4 regions of the Blautia luti genome follow, and region 3 is predicted to be linked to each of the others. Evidence: riboswitches for the same ligand, from Rfam matches in the RefSeq annotation. Region 3 holds a riboswitch; each other region holds the start of a gene.
The links. Region 3 has a riboswitch for cobalamin ahead of R8695_RS07085 (sirohydrochlorin cobaltochelatase). Riboswitches for the same ligand answer to the same signal wherever they lie in the genome.
Positions count from the first base shown of each region.

Region 1: another riboswitch for cobalamin. It lies ahead of R8695_RS03005 (ABC transporter substrate-binding protein); the one in region 3 lies ahead of R8695_RS07085 (sirohydrochlorin cobaltochelatase).
Region 2: another riboswitch for cobalamin. It lies ahead of nikB (nickel ABC transporter permease); the one in region 3 lies ahead of R8695_RS07085 (sirohydrochlorin cobaltochelatase).
Region 4: another riboswitch for cobalamin. It lies ahead of R8695_RS16915 (Ig-like domain-containing protein); the one in region 3 lies ahead of R8695_RS07085 (sirohydrochlorin cobaltochelatase).

Region 1 covers NZ_AP028156.1:637,891-642,108, reverse strand. Annotated here, with positions in the region: gene R8695_RS03015 (ABC transporter ATP-binding protein) at 1-288, opposite strand, end outside; gene R8695_RS03010 (FecCD family ABC transporter permease) at 288-1,373, opposite strand; gene R8695_RS03005 (ABC transporter substrate-binding protein) at 1,388-2,494, opposite strand; cobalamin riboswitch at 2,610-2,883, opposite strand; gene R8695_RS03000 (ABC-2 transporter permease) at 2,964-3,614, opposite strand; gene R8695_RS02995 (ABC transporter ATP-binding protein) at 3,611-4,218, opposite strand, start outside.
Region 2 covers NZ_AP028156.1:202,566-206,783, forward strand. Annotated here, with positions in the region: gene R8695_RS00920 (M28 family peptidase) at 1-355, shown strand, start outside; gene R8695_RS00925 (GNAT family N-acetyltransferase) at 437-1,078, shown strand; gene R8695_RS00930 (BlaI/MecI/CopY family transcriptional regulator) at 1,209-1,586, shown strand; cobalamin riboswitch at 1,745-1,938, shown strand; gene nikB (nickel ABC transporter permease) at 2,135-3,073, shown strand; gene nikC (nickel transporter permease) at 3,074-3,898, shown strand; gene R8695_RS00945 (ABC transporter substrate-binding protein) at 4,137-4,218, shown strand, end outside.
Region 3 covers NZ_AP028156.1:1,511,295-1,515,512, forward strand. Annotated here, with positions in the region: gene hisIE (bifunctional phosphoribosyl-AMP cyclohydrolase/phosphoribosyl-ATP diphosphatase HisIE) at 1-1,068, shown strand, start outside; cobalamin riboswitch at 1,143-1,319, shown strand; gene R8695_RS07085 (sirohydrochlorin cobaltochelatase) at 1,483-2,886, shown strand; gene R8695_RS07090 (hypothetical protein) at 2,974-3,927, shown strand; gene R8695_RS07095 (Ig-like domain-containing protein) at 3,989-4,218, opposite strand, start outside.
Region 4 covers NZ_AP028156.1:3,658,169-3,662,386, forward strand. Annotated here, with positions in the region: gene R8695_RS16915 (Ig-like domain-containing protein) at 1-1,483, opposite strand, end outside; cobalamin riboswitch at 1,689-1,880, opposite strand; gene R8695_RS16920 (hypothetical protein) at 1,948-2,223, opposite strand; gene R8695_RS16925 (hypothetical protein) at 2,281-2,493, opposite strand; gene R8695_RS16930 (response regulator) at 2,588-3,127, opposite strand; gene R8695_RS16935 (hypothetical protein) at 3,283-3,858, opposite strand.

The sequences.
Region 1 (4,218 bases), 870 kb from region 3:
AACCTCTCGCACTGTGAAATCAAAATTGTAGTAATTATGCTGTGCCACAACCGCCATTTTCCTTGCAGAACTCTTGACACTCATAGAATGAAGTTCCTCTCCATCCAGATAAACAGCACCTGCATCTGGCTTCAGAATACGGTAGATACATTTTAACAACGTCGACTTTCCGCTTCCATTTGGCCCGATGATTCCTACCAGTTCTTTGTCCTGTGACTCTATGGAAATGCCTTTTAATATCTGTCGGGCGTGAAATCCAACCTGAATATCTTTTGTAGTGATCTTCATTACTTGCTACCTCCAAATCCATAGGATTTCCGCACAAGCAGATAAATAAAGCATGGAGCACCGATAATTGATACCAGCACACCAATCGGCATCTCAGAATTCTTCAGGATCACACGACATGCCACATCACACCAGATCAGAAAAGACGCGCCAAGAAGTGCGCTCAGTGGAAGTAATCTTCTGTGGTCAGTTCCAAACAGAATCCTGACTACATGAGGAATCACAAGTCCTACAAATCCGATCACGCCAGCACAATATACGGCAAATCCAATCATTACAGAAGCAACAATCAGGTAAAATGTTCTCAATCTGTGTAAATCTGTTCCAAGTGTGATAGAAACTTCATCTCCCAAAAGCATCAGATTCAGATTTCGATACTGTGTCCAGAAGATGACCACACATATCAGAGTAACCGGAAGCATCACACCTACTCTGGCCCAGCTTGCCCCTGCAAGACTTCCCATGCTCCATTTCATAACTTCCGTAGCTGCATTTTTGTCATTTGTAATGTAAATAACAAAATTTGAAAAAGCAGAGCATACCGCACTGACCGCCATTCCGGCAAGGATCAGCTTAGCTGATGTTGCCTTTCCTCCCATATTTGCAATAGCAATAACTGCAAAGGAGGTGATCATCGCGCCAATAAAAGCAGTAACTCCGACAGAGTTCCCGCCAAGAAAGCTTCCGATTCCGAGCATGATTGCCAGCGTTGCACCAAGGGATGCACCAGATGAAATACCCAGTACATAAGGATCTGCCAGCGGGTTCTGCACGATCGCCTGCATTACTACGCCACATACAGAAAGAGCCATTCCAACTGCCAGAGCCAACAGGACTCTGGGCAGTCGGATCAGCCATACAACATCGTGAATTGCACCTTCTGCATAGGCAGACAGACTTTTTATATGAAATAATTTATAAACAATGACACTGTACACATCCTTCAGCGACAGATCAGCATTACCAAAAGTAATCGCCGCAAGTATGGAAAAAATAAGAAATCCTGCAAGTCCGATGAGGACTGCCACATACATGGATGTTCTGAGCACACTGCCTTTTTTTGTCTGTGAAACCTGTTCTTTCACTGTATTTTCCTCAATCAGTCAAGATTAACGTCCGGGTATAATCCTTTTGCAAATGTTTCGATTCCATCCTGTGTACGTGTTGCACTTGCATACATCTCGCTGAGCATGATCGGATAAACACGACCGTTCTTTACAGCGTCAAGACTCTGAAGTGCTTCGTCATCCTGAATAACTGCAAGCTGGTCATTCTTAACTGTTTCCGGATCATCTCCTGCATATGGCATATATACTACGAAAATTACGTCAGGATTTGCTGCAATAATATCTTCTTTTCCAACTGTAGAAGCATCCGGGTTTGCCAGAGTCGCACCTAACTGTGTTACCATATCTCCACCAAGGCTCTTTGCACCATAGTTTGTGATATCTTCTCCAAGAGGTTCCAAAACCATTACGCTTGGTTTCTCTTCTACATCTGCTGTTGCTGTAAGAGTTTTATCGATCACTGCCTTTGCATCATCTACGATTGCCTGTGCTTTGTCCTGTACATCAAAAATCTTTCCAAGGTTTAAAATATCTGTAAATTCATTTTCCAGAGTTCTGTCTCCGTCAGGGCGTGTGTTTGTGTTGTAATAGGCGTTGCAGCCTTTGTCGATCCAGTCTGTTACATTTCCGAGGTTTTTATCAGAGAACAGGGAACTCCAGGATAAGATCATGTCTGGCTCCAACATCGTTACAGTCTCAAGGGATGGGGTAAATTCATCAAGATAATTTGTTTTAGAGAATGCTTCTTTGAGATCATCCGGAACTTCATTATCAAGACCCGCTGTAGCTACAAGGCGGTCTTCCAGTCCAAGTTTCAGCATAGTTTCAATGCTTCCCTGATATACAGCAAGAACTTTCTCCGGTGCCTTTTCATAGGTTGTTTCAATTTCATTTCCATCATAATCATAGGTTGTGATGGTCAGAGGATATTCTGTCTTTGTACCTTCTGCGTCTGCTGTTTTATCTGCATCTGCTGAATCCTGTGCGTCTGCATCTGCATCTGCTGCCGGCTGGTTGTCCTCTTTGATCGTCTCAGAGTCTGCTCTCTCTGCTGCAAAAGCTGCCGGAGCTGCGGAAACTACCATAGCTGCTGCCATCATAATTGCCATAATTCTTGTAGATAAATACCTGTTTTTCATTTGACTTCCTCTCTTTTCGTATATGTCGTTTACTTGTTCGTGTAACCGAAAAGATGGAACTTCAGAAAAAGTAAAATAGAAGTGATAAAAATAACGGATACTTTTTACGGAAGCTCCTTCTTTACACTGTCAGGCAGGTTTCCTGACTCACAGATCACAGAAAGTTTCCACAAAATAAAAACTGATACAACATCCATGCTTCAGCAGTTCATGAATGTTGTATCAGAAATATTTCCAGATACTCTCTGGCAGCCGGATTCCGCCTTCTCACATATTTATGCAATGACATATTACAATCCCGCTTTTTTCTGTATACAGTGGCCGCAACCGTTCAGGCATTTCACCTGATTCCCTCTCACATTATCATACACAGAATCTGCATATGATAATGTTCACTTAACAGCTATTCAATTACGCTGATATAATTTTAGCACACTGCATTTATAATTACAACTATATTCGAGACACATCAAAATTCTTTCTTCTCCATAAGCCGTACACTACCCCAATAAGATCCCATATATACAATTACTGTAAACAATACAGCTCCGGCCAATACCATTCCCCGGTTCAGTCCATTCAGCCATGCATCGACTGCGTCTGCTGAAAGTCCAATTGTTTTTATCAGACTATAAACTACGGCAATTATAATAGCCCACATGACCATTGCAATATAACGTCCTTTTTCCGCTCCAAAATGTATTACAAGCGGGAGTGATGCCGTCAACATAAGAAGTGCCAGTGGAATGTATATCAGGCTGTCGATGATAGTCTCACTCAGGTCCCCCTGAAGCTCTGCCACGCCTTTGCAGATCACTCCCGTTATCGTTGTAATTCCCCACGCTGCAGCCGTAAGCCCTGCTCCCAGCAGATATTTCTCTGCCACATATTGTTTTCTGGTAACCGGCAAGGTCATAAGAAATGCAAGACCATTATCAAACTCATCATAACTTATAGTCGTAATGGCAAAAATTGCTGTGACAAACGTAAAATATCCTGTAGCAAAACTGACACTCCCGCTTCCTGCCAGATTCAGGATGACTTCCATTACAACAACCAGGATAAAAAACTGTTTCTGCTGTTTCATCAGTTCTATATCCTTTACAAATAATCCCTTCATACCTGTTCCTCCATCATCACTACCAGATCATCAATCTTTCCATTCTCAATTACAACATCCGGATAATTTTCCATATAAAATTGTTTCTGGTTTGTCAGACACCTGTATCCATAAGCCTCTTTCCGGATCTTAATAAGGTATTGCTGATCCAGTTTTTCGTACTCTTCTTCTGAAACTTTAAGAACTGCATAATCTGACAGCAGTACATCTGTATCCTCATGAAGAATAATTTTTCCGGCATGGATCATATAAAAATCGTCACAAAGACTCTCCAGATCTGATGAAATATGGGAACTGATCAGAATAGAACTGCTTTCATTTTCTTCCATATATTCTCTCAGCATGTTCAGCACCTCATCCCTGGCGATCACATCCAGACCAACTGTGGGCTCATCCAGAATCAGCAGTTCTGCCTTATGGCTTAATGCTGCCAGTACTTTAAACTTTGCTTTCATACCAGTGGAAAATTCTTTGATTTTCTTGTCTGTGGGCAGATTGAATCTTCTGCACTGCTGCAGGAATTTCTCTCTGTCAAAATCCGGATATATGCTTTTCATAATATTGGCCACGCCCGCTGCTGTCAGATACATACTGAAGCCTGAAT
Region 2 (4,218 bases), 1.3 Mb from region 3:
GGAGAAAAATGACATCACAGATGCGCTGAAAGCCCTTTACCGGGTAGATAATAATATGTATGCCTTTCTTTTTGACGAAGAGGTTTACTATCATTTCACAGAATACATCCTTCACCAGCCCAAGGACCGCCTGATGTGGGGAGCAGGACGCATCATGCATCATGAGAACCTCTACGGGATCGTTCAGAAACTGAAAGAGCGGATGAATGAAAAAGAGCCTGAACTGGATGAAGAGATCCGCCGCCTGGAGGCTGCCCTGCGCAGACAGAGAGCTTACTACAGAGATGATATCCGCTATCTGAAACAATCGGTTTCCAGGATTTACGTAATGCTGGAAGAAATAAAAGGATGTTAGGGTCAAAGCGTGCAGGCACGAACGGCTTTTTGAACTTTAACTCTGATATTATAGAATAATTGAAGGAGATTTATACATAATATGGAAAGCAATAAGTTATACAGAGTACAGGAAGACGATTTGCCGCGATTGCAGAAACTGCTGACGGTCTGCTTCGCCCAGGATCCGTTATATCATGCACTGATCCCTGATGACGATACCAGAGAACGGCTTCTCCCGGAGCTTTTTTCCTGCGATCTGACGGAGTTTTTTCACACCTGTGAGATCTATTCCGACAGCAGTGAACTGAACAGTATTCTGGTGGTTTCTGATGAAACAGAGCATTATAATTTCCTGGAGTACTGCCTCACAGAGGCGAAGGCCATGCTTACCACAGATGGCTGGCTGATCAAAGAGGATCCCAGCCTGAAGACCTTCTGGAATTTCGTTCAGGGAAAGGATTACCTGAATTCCAGCTGGACGGACCAGCTTCATCAGACCGAACGGCTTCATGTAATTTACCTGGCAGTGGATCCGGGCCATCAGCACCATGGACTGGCAGAACTTCTGATGGATGAAGTGATCGATTATGCACAGGAACATAAGATGCTGATCTCCCTGGAAACGCATAATCCCAACAATGTTCCCATCTATGAGCATTTCGGCTTCAAGACTTATGGAATTGTGGAGAAACCTCATTTCGGACTGAAGCAGTATTGTATGATCAAAGAAGCATCTGTATAAAAAAATAGCCTATTTTGCAGTTGGATTTTTGTATAAATCTTCATCTGGTAATCTTTGCAGATTTATATTATAATAAGATATAAATATGTTGTACTATATCAAGAAAGATAACTAATAAGGAGGACTTATAATGGTACGCAACGCGATGAGCGCAACTGAATATTATATTTTGAATTATTTATGGTCCAGAGAAACACCAGGGACTTTTTCCGAGATTATGAATTACTTTAATAACGAGGCAAATAAAGAATGGAAAAAGCAGACTGTAAATACATTCCTTACACGCCTTGCTCAGAAAGGTTTTCTGAATATTGACAAAAGCGGTAAACGTGCGATCTATATTCCGGCCGTTACGAAGCAGAAATATTTCGAGAATTATGCTCAGCAGATCGTTGACGATTCTTATGAAGGTTCTCTGAAGAATTTTGTCAGTGCATTTACCAATGTCCGTAAGCTGACTGAGAGCGAGAAAGAAGATCTGATCAATTATATTAAAGGACTGAATTAATATAGAAGAGAGACATCAGTGGAAAGAAGAATCCTGCAGGCAGGGTTCTTTTTTTTGTATGTTTTTTGATACAATTCAATTTTTTTTCGTAAATACTAGACAAAATATAAAAAGTTGTTTTATACTGTTCAGGCAAAAAATAAATAACATTTATTGGTTTTGAACCAGTCGTTGTAAGTTCCGCAAGGATTAATAGAGAAACCGGTGTAAGTCCGGTACGATCCCGTCACTGTAATAGGGAGCTTCGTAATGATAAATGTCACTGGACCATGTGAAGTTAAAGTTGGTCTGGGAAGGCGATTTCGAAGTGATGATTTTAAGTCAGGAGAACTGCTTACAATTGGGATAGGAATGATTCTTACGGTAGATAGGAAGCATAATTTTTTCGTGTCATTTTGTGTCCGTATGTATGGTATTTTATATACGGGCTATTTTTTTGCGTAAAATTAAGCCCCCTGGGGGGATTTTTCCGCGTTACTGAACAAAAGGCGCTCAGTAACAATTCTGAAATTGGTTTAATTCACGAAAGATGTAGGAAGGAGATTATTTTGACGAAAAAACAAATCGGGAAAAGATTTCTGCAGATTCTGATCGTCCTTTTCGGTATCAGTTTTCTGACCTTTGGACTGACTTATCTGTCTCCTGGTGATCCGGCTGAGATCATGCTGACAGAGTGCGGTAATCTTCCCACACCGGAGCTTCTGGAACAGACAAGACATGAGCTGGGTCTTGACCAGCCGTTTCTTGTACAGTATGGAAGCTGGCTCAAGGGTGTGCTTACCGGAGATATGGGACAGTCCTATTCCTTTAAGATGCCGGTAGTACAGAAACTTGTATCCTGTTTCTGGCCAACCCTGAAGATGTCTTTGCTGGCATTGCTGATGATGATCGTGATTTCCATCCCATTGGGAATCCTGGCAGCAGTGTATCAGAACAAATTCCCGGACTATTTTGTAAGAGGAATTACTTTTATCGGGGTGTCCGTACCAAGCTTCTGGCTGGGTCTGATCTTACTTAGCATCTTCGGTGTACAGCTTCGCTGGGTAAATGTAGCAGGAGGAAGCACCGACTTAAAGGCGATGATCCTGCCGTCACTTACGTTGGCCCTTGCCATGTCTGCGAAATATACAAGACAGGTAAGAAGTGCGGTTCTGGAGGAGCTTCACCAGGATTATGTAACAGGTGCACGAATGAGAGGAATCAAAGAGAGCGTAATCCTCTGGAGACATGTTCTTCCGAATGTAATGCTCCCACTGGTAACTCTGCTTGGACTTTCTCTGGGAAGTCTTCTTGGCGGTACTGCGGTCGTTGAGATCATCTACAACTGGCCTGGTATGGGAAATATGGCAGTCAAAGCAATCTCCTGCCGCGATTATCCGCTGGTTCAGGGATATGTACTGTGGATCGCTATCCTGTATATGTGTATCAATCTGCTTGTGGATCTGTCCTATACTTATCTGGATCCAAGACTTAAGGAGGATAGATAATTGAAGTTAGCGAAAGTATTTAAAGAAAATAAGCAGTTTACCCTTTTTTCGATACTGGCGCTGGTGGTAGTCGGTGTAGCTGTGTTTGCTCCGCAGATCGCACCCTACGACCCGCTGGATGCAGTAATGCTGGAATCCCTTCAGGCGCCAAGTTCTGCACATCCCTTTGGAACAGACAAGCTGGGACGTGACCTGTTATCACGAGTGATCTTCGGAACCAGAACTTCTCTGGTCATGACATTATGTCTGGTAGCAGTTATCTTTGTGATCGGTACATTTCTTGGAGTTATCGCCGGATACTTCGGTGGAATCATAGACAGTGTGATCATGCGTATCGCAGATATGATGATCTCTTTCCCTGGTCTGGTACTTGCCATCGCAATCGCCGGTATGCTGGGACCGAACCTTGTAAATGCGGTTATCTCCATTGCAGCAGTAAGCTGGACCAAATATGCCCGTCTTGCACGAAGCATGGTACTGAGAGTAAAGAAAAACCTTTATATTGAAGCAGCAGTCGTAAACGGAACCAAGACATGGAAGATTCTGCTTGTACATGTTCTCCCGAACATGGTTACTCAGATGGTAGTAACTGCAGCAGCAGATATCGGAACCATGATGCTGGAGCTGGCATCCTTGTCATTCCTTGGTTTTGGTGCTACAGCGCCGACACCTGAATGGGGACTGATGCTCAACGAGGGAAGAACTTACATGGCAAAAGCACCTTGGCTGATGATCTACCCAGGTATTGCGATCGTGATCTGCGTAGTTATCTTCAACATGCTTGGTGACAGCATCCGTGACGTTCTCGATCCGAGACAGGAGTAAGAAAGCAGGCTGTTGTTTCTTATATAATGAGGACAGCTCAAATATATCCGCATGGTAAAAAAATGCCGGGTATAAAAAGTTCTGCGGCTTCCGTACTGAACCGTAGAAGATAAGGTAAGATAGAGTAACAATCAACCGGTGCAGACAGCAATCGGACTTCTGCACAAGTAATAATGATAAATGATCAACCATAAAGTGGAAATGAATCCCACTTACCTAATTTTTTCAGGAGGAATATATGAAAAACACATTATTCAAAAAAGTTTTAGCAGTAGCACTTGCATGTACAATGACATTTTCCATGGCAACTGTAACTCACG
Region 3 (4,218 bases):
TCCGAGATCCCGGTGATCGGAGCCGGTAATATCAAACGGGCAGAAGATGTAAAGAAACTGATCTATGCAGGCTGTGGGAAAGTTGTGCTGAACTTCTCCAAACAGAGCAATATTGATCTGCTGGAAGAAGTTTCCCTGCGCTTCGGAAAAGAGAAAATGATGGTCAGCATTTCAGCAGCAGAAGAATTTGCAGCACATAAAGAACTGATCGAAACTTGTGCCCAGGGCGTTCTGGCACTGGACACAGTACAGGATTCCATTGCACAGCTGTCTTCCATACCCATCGTTCTTCACACAGATGAGAGCAAGGAGGCAGAACTCGTAAAACTGTTGCAGACAGGTGCTGTAGGCGGTTTAAGCGGCGCATATGTCAGCAATCCGGATACTGCGCTGGTGGAATTTAAGGCACTTCTGAGAGAACAGGGAATACCGGTACAGACCTTCGAGAGCAGTATTGCCTGGTCTGATTTCAAACTGAACAGCGACGGAATGGTTCCGGTGATCGTACAGGATTATAAGACGGATGAAGTTCTGATGCTGGCATATATGAATGAAGAAGCATTTGAAACTACTTTAAAAAGCGGCAAGATGACCTACTGGAGCAGAAGCCGCAATGAACTGTGGACCAAAGGACTTACCTCCGGTCATCTGCAGTATGTGAAATCCCTGACCCTGGACTGCGACAATGACACGATTCTGGCCAGGGTATCCCAGATCGGTGCAGCCTGCCATACAGGAAACCGCACCTGTTTCTTCAAGACTCTGGTAAAAAAAGAATATGATGATACCAATCCTCTGCGTGTATTCCAGGATGTCTACGATGTGATCATGGACAGAAAAGAGAATCCGAAAGAGGGTTCTTATACCAATTACCTTTTCGACAAAGGACTGGACAAGATCCTGAAGAAAGTAGGAGAAGAATGTACGGAGATCGTCATTGCAGCGAAAAATCCGGACAAAGAAGAAGTGAAATATGAGATTTCAGATTTCCTTTATCATATGATGGTACTGATGGCTGAAAAAGGTGTCACCTGGGATGAAATTGTAAAAGAACTTGCAAGAAGGTAAAAAAGGTAACTGCATACAGACTTGACATATGACCATTTTTGTGATAAAAAGATAATATCCGAATTGAATATGTGCAATGGTTATAACGTTAAGGTCGCATTGTAATATTGATGCACAAAAGAGAATCCGGTGTGAATCCGGAACGATACCGTCACTGTGTATGGGAGCTATATTCAGAAACCACTGGGAAACCGGGAAGGGAATGTAGCGATGAACGAAGTCAGGAGAACTGCCTTAATGTGGAATTTCAGGTCTGCGGTTTACAGTACCTATATTCTCATACCGATACATAGCTCTTTTAAAATCACATTCAGGTGATACCGTGTATTATATGGGAAAATAGCAGTCGCAGAAGATGTGGCTGCTTTTTTGCATACATTAGTCCGGAAATATAGATTAAAAGAGGAAAAAGAAATGAAAAGAAAATCCATGTTAGCTTTATTACTGGCAGTGTCCATGACCTGTTCCATGACAGCAGCAACAGGTGCAGTAGCTTACGCTTCTGATGATACAGCTACAGAGGAATCAGCAGACGATGCTGATACAACCGATGATGCAGCTGCAGAAGATACAGATGCAGAAGATACAGCAGATGACGCTGACGCAGCAGACACAGAAGAAGCTTCTGATGATGACCAGAAAGCAGCAGACGAAGTAGCAGCCCTGATCGACAAGATCTATGTTCAGGAAAGAAATGATACAACTGACGAGGACTGCAAGGCTGCAAAAGAAGCATGGGATAAACTGACAGATGCTCAGAAGGAACTGGTTGAAGGTGAAGAAGCAAGCCCTGAATATTTTGGACGTGATACAGGTGATGCTTCCAAAGATGATCCACGTAATCAGGATGAGATCGGTGAGAACGAACTTCTTGTAGTAAGCTTCGGTACATCCTTCAATGACAGCCGTGCAGAGGATATCAAAGGAATCGAAGACAAACTTGCAGAAGCATTTCCGGATTGGTCTGTAAGACGTGCATTTACAGCACAGATCATCATTAATCATGTAGAAGCAAGAGATGATGAAGTAATCGATAATATGCAGCAGGCACTTGACCGTGCAGTAGATAACGGTGTCAAGAACCTGGTTGTACAGCCTACACATCTGATGCATGGTGCTGAATATGATGAGATGGTAGATGCTGTTAACGGATACAAAGATAAATTTGAATCTATAGCAATCGCAGAGCCGATGCTTGGTGAAGTTGGCGATGACGCTACTGTTATCAACGATGACAAGAAAGCAGTTGCACAGGCAATTACAGATACTGCATGCAAGGAAGCTGGATTCGATGATATGAAAGCAGCAGCAGATGCTGGTACAGCATTTGTATTCATGGGACATGGTACATCTCATACAGCTAACGTAACATATGATCAGATGCAGACACAGATGGAAGACCTTGGACTTACAAACGCTTTCATTGGTACTGTAGAAGGTAAGCCGGAAGATACAGCCTGCGAAGAGGTTATCGCGAAAGTAAAAGATGCAGGATTCAAGAATGTAATCCTTCGTCCTCTGATGGTTGTTGCCGGTGACCACGCTAACAACGATATGGCAGGCGATGATGATGATTCCTGGAAGAGCCAGTTCGAAGCATCTGGAGCATTTGACAGTGTTGAATGCCAGATCGAAGGACTTGGAAGAATCGAAGCAGTAGAAGATCTCTATGTAGAACATACACAGGCAGCTATCGATTCCATTGGAACATCTGATGAAGAGACAACAGACGATGCAGAGGCAGAATCTACAGATGATGCTGCAGCTGATGATACTGCAACAGATGATGCTGCAGAAGAAACAACAGACGCTGAATAATTTTTCAGTTAATCAGAATTTCAGACTGCCCGGATACTTTTATAAGTCTCCGGGCAGATATATTTTCAGAAAAAAGGAGAATCTATTATGAAAAAACGTTCCGTTGCCATGATGATGTCAATGCTTGCACTGTCTGCAGCGCTTGTAAGTACAACTCCTGTTATGGCGAAAACAGATGACACAGAGGAAACAACGACAGAGGAGACCACAGAAGAAGCTGAGGATGGAGAAGCAAAATCAGAAGATGCAGCGAAATCCCAGACTCTCGAAGATGGCGTCTATACAGCTGAGTTTGATACAGACAGCAGTATGTTCCATGTAAACGAAGCTATGGATGGTAAAGGAACCCTGACTGTAAAGGATGGAAAAATGACAATCCATGTATCACTGGCATCCAAAAAAATTGTAAATCTTTTTGCAGGAACTGCTGAAGATGCACAGAAAGAGGGCGCAGAATTATTGGAACCAACTTCTGACAAAGTGACATACAGCGATGGGATGTCTGAAGAGGTATATGGCTTTGATATTCCGGTACCTGCCATTGATGAGGAATTTCAGGTAGCACTGATCGGAACAAAGGGCAAATGGTATGATCATAAAGTAAGCGTTAAGAATCCTGTGAAGGAAGAAGACACAGAGGTTTCCGATGATGCAGAGAAAGATACAGAAAAAACAGAAGGCAAAAAAATCGCAGATCTTGGGGTAGAGGACGGAAGTTATACTGCAGAAGTAACACTTACAGGTGGAACAGGCAGAGCAACTGTAGACTCTCCGGCAGCTATTGAGATCAAAGGAGATGAAGCTACTGCAACCATCGTATGGAGCAGCCCATATTATGACTATATGCTGGTCAATGATGAGAAGTATTTACCTGTAAATAAAGACGGCAATTCCACATTTGAAATTCCGATTGCAGAGTTCGATACAGAGATGGAAGTAACAGCAGATACTACAGCTATGAGTCAGCCTCATGCAATTGACTATACCTTAAACTTTGATTCTTCCACTCTGAAGGAAGCAGAGAAGAAAGATGCGAAATAATAAAGCAGTATAATAAAAACAACCTGCCGGTTTTCCGGCAGGTTGTTTTAGGTTATACTGCTTATTTTACTTTGATGGTAATGGTTGCAGTTTTCTTGGAACCGTCAGTAGCTTTGGCTGTGATTTTTACAGTGCCTTTTTTACCTTTGACAGCTGTTACTTTACCCTTGGAATTAACAGTGGCAATCTTTGTATTGCTGGATGTCCAGGTAAGTTTGGTGTTTGCTTTTCCGTTCTGAGTGGAAACTTTAGCTTTTAATGTTGTGCTCTTGCCGGCTTTGATGGTAGTAG
Region 4 (4,218 bases), 1.6 Mb from region 3:
CCGGGATCACTTCTCCGTTCTTGCTGTTTACAGCCTGAAAAACAACCTGGCAGCTATTGGTCTGTGGTTTGACTTCGAATGTATACGTATGCTCTGCCAGTGCTTCTGCTGTATTATCATTGATCGCTGCATCCTCCACAGATGGATCATATAATTTCAGAGTTGCAGTAAATGTCTGTTCTTCTGTTCTCTTAGTCTGATCCAGATAATAAGTCTGCTTCTTCGCAGGTTCCTGCTTTACTGTGCTTCTAAAAGCACTCCAGTCAGAGAAGAACCAGCCACTCTTGTATTCTTTTACATTCGGACGGTTCAGCTTAATACTGGAAACTGCATACTTCTTCGCATCGTAATAAGATACTATATAGGTATCATCTTTTCTTTCTATTCCGGATGTAGTTGTAATTCCCGCATCAACATAATTTCTGTACAGGTATTTCAATGCTTCTGCTTTTTCATCCGGTTTCTGCACTTCATCGCTTACCTTCTGTACAGAAGATGCCACGATCTTCGCATAATGGTCTGTCCATACCTTATCATCACTCCTGCGGGCTGCGATTTCAAACAGGCTGTCCAGTTTCTCTACCGGTACAGACCAGAAAATATGCTTTGCGCCATCTTCAGATGGAATATATGCAGCCATATTTTCCTCTTTTGCAGTTTCAGCATCCAGAGCTTCTCCTGCATAAAGTCTGTCATAATCTGCATTCTTTAATGTCATAATCGCATTGATCTGTCCATCTTCCACATATAAAGTGCAGGCCTCTACCGGCAGACCGCTGTCTGCACGTACATTGGCTGTATAAGTACCAGTTTCCAGCACGTCCGGAGCTGGTGTCACAACAGGGATTGTAGTCAGTTTAATATGAATCGTATATATAATATCATGCACCATTGTCATGGCAGTGGTTGTTCCGGTAATCTCCATATCCTGATTCAGGACAGCCGGAACTTCAAAAACAGACCCTTCATAAGAAGTTCCGGTAATCGGAAGATATTCATTATCTCCAACTACCAGTTTCGTATACTTGGAACTGCTGAATACAACAGTGGCATAAATTTTTCCTCTTTCAACCTTTACTTCCGGACAGGTGATCGTTGTTTTTCCAGATCCTCCTTTGAACGAAAATTCTTCCGGCGTATAAGTTCCATCCTGATACTGATCTTCAGATGCACCTGCTGCTGAAATCTCTGCTTCTGTCAGAACATCATCTTCGGAATCTGTAAACTGTACATCTTCCTGCAGTTCATCTGTCTGTTCTCCATCTGAAAACTCATAGTTATCGTTTCCGTTGTCCTGTGATGTTTCTTGTGAAAACATACTCAGCTCGTCTTCTGCCAACTCCTGCTCAGATGTCTCCGGAGTATGATCCGTAATCTCAGTTTCCCCATCTGAGAAGACATCAGCGCCCCACACTGGTGAAATTCCAGTTACTGTCATGGTTGCGGATAACATCAGTGCCAGAAAAGCTTTTGATCTTTTCATTTCAATACTTCCTCCTTTGAATTTTGAAATATACATATACTCCGCGATAAAGCTTTTCTTTCTTATGGATAAAAGCAGATAAAAAGGACAGCATTCAGGGCTAAACAAAAAAGACCTGTTTTCGCACGAAAACAAGCCCTTTAATCCTATTATATCCAGTTATTCATCCTTGACATAATTAATGAAAAAGCTTTCATCGGAAGCGTCTCATCAGATATTTTCAGCAGGTTTCCTGGCTGACAGATCTTCGCTCTGCTGCACCTTCTCAGCAAAATGCCAATGGCACCTTCAGCATCACTCCCTGTTCACAGTGACCGGATCGCTCAGGACTCACACCTGATTCCCTTTTAACCTTTGGTAATATTTTTACAAAGGCACTGAAAACAATGTATTTATTTTTATTTTATCAACTATATTCCAAAAATCAAGCTTTATTTTCTATATTTTTGTCAAGGGATAATTACTCATCCCAATCCATTTCTGTACATTTCACTGATCACAGCCTGGGCATGTTCTGATTCTTTCTTCTCAATAATCTGATTTCTGTCACTGAGGATTGCCAGCATCTCATCTACCAGATCTTCGATCTTGGGATTCGTATATCTGTATAAATATCCCAGCATTCTCGTTGCTGTATAATCTGTATTCATGTTTTTATAAGCAACTTCTGCGCAGAATTCTTTAGGATACCCTTTGCTTAGCAGAACTCTATATAGTTCCTTCGTTCTCTCTGATGCCATAAATGTATCACCCCGTCTGTCAGTTAACAGAGATTCTTAGTCGTTTCCTGATATAAATCACAGTACATCTGCAATTACTTCTGATGCATCTTCCAACGCATCTAACGCCTCTGTCAAAGCATCCAATGTCCGTTCCTCTGTAGTATTCTCCTCATCGAACTCACTGATCATATCAGCCAGAGTATCCTTTATCTCTTCAATGCTGTTAAAGATCTTCTGTATTTTTTCCTTTTTCTCAGTCTGTATTTTAATATTTACTATTTTACTCATCTGATTTTCTCCCTGTTTTTTTATGCTTCTTAAGAAGATTTACCAAGCCTTCCCGAATACATGCAGCCTCTGCAAAGACATACGAGCTCTTTGGTTATAGCATACTTTTAATCTCCCTGATTACACTTTCCCCCGTCAATGGCTTTGAAATATGTTTATTCATTCCTGCCTTTATGCTACGCTCCACATCATCCTGAAAAGCATTTGCAGACATGGCTACAATAGGGATCAGTTTTGCATCAGGACGATCCATTGCCCGAATCTGTCTTGCTGCTTCCTGATGATAGCCCACAAGCCTGATCATATTGTCTGGGGATGGGACTCTCCTTCCTGTACATCGTATATAAATGACTCCCTTTACAGGATGCATGTAACGGTAAACAGCTTCTGATTCATGACTTTTCAGTTCTTCCATGTAATCCCAAAAGCACTCCCTTTCCTGCGGATAAATATGTTCTGCCACATACTCCATGCATTTTTCCGGAGACAGGTCTTCTGTAATTCCAAACAGTTCATTTGTGATCTCATCCGTGTACAGTCTTGTCTTTTTTCCTTCTTCAGACTCTACTTTCCAGAATCCGGAATTTCCTGCCTGAAAGTATGCCTGTATGTCCTCATTGTTCAACTTTTTCATAAGCCTGTCCCTCACATATATTATTTTTAGATACACAGATACATGTATCTTGCTACCTGTTTCAACTAACAGGCTTTATAACTGATCTTTTCCCATGTTAACTCTGTATAAAAAACTATTTTGATTATAAAATAAACGTTCACCAGTTTACAACTTTATAAATGGTAGACTTGCTGGCAAATCAGCTGTTTTAGAGCCTTTGCCATAGCATTTGATTTTATATGTGTTTCAATATTTTGCACGAAAGTAGCAAAAAATATCTGGCTGCGAATGCCCTGACTTAATTCAAAACGAAATTCCTGTACACTCTTTGTTCGGTATTCAGAGAAATGTTCGTTCCGATAGGGCAGAATCTTCATGGCACAGTAACTGATATTGATCAGGTTGACCAGCATTTCAATCCCTTTGCAGCTTCGCGCCATATAGTTGCAGAAAGACCAGAAAGTTTTCTGCTCATAGTAGCTTACTTCAATATTCCACCGAAATGAGTACAAAAACAGCGGAATGTATTTCATACGGTCACTTCCGGTCTGGTTCAGTGGCGCTTTTTTCTGCCACATACGATAACCAAGGGGAACGGAAAGATAAGATACCTTATCCCCATTCCAGACGGGTACGCAGAGCATGACACTTACAAAGCAGTGTCCATTCAGGTAGTTGGAACCGTTGTGTGCGGCATGGTCAAACAGTTTTGAAACATTTTCAAATTTTGTGCCAAATTGGGATACCATTGTATCATCCACACACAGAAATACCGGCTACGTCTGCAAGGAATCCAGTATCAGCTTCAAAGCAATCCTGACAGTGGTATTCATAAATCTGGAATAATCAACCTTTGCATAGGAACATGCATAATAAAATACATTCAGTTATTTCTCCGTTATTCCGAATAAAAAATGTTCATACAGAAACCGGATGGAATGCGCCGATTCCAATGCCAGTATGGATAGTAACTGCAGAAACAGAGTATCTGCTGTCGGAACAGAAAAAGTTTCAAAATAAGTCAAAAAATATTTATGAAGTCTACCAATCAGTGTTTTTTCGTTGTATAATGCTTTTTGTCGTACAGGGTCGCTTTCCTTTGTAATGTT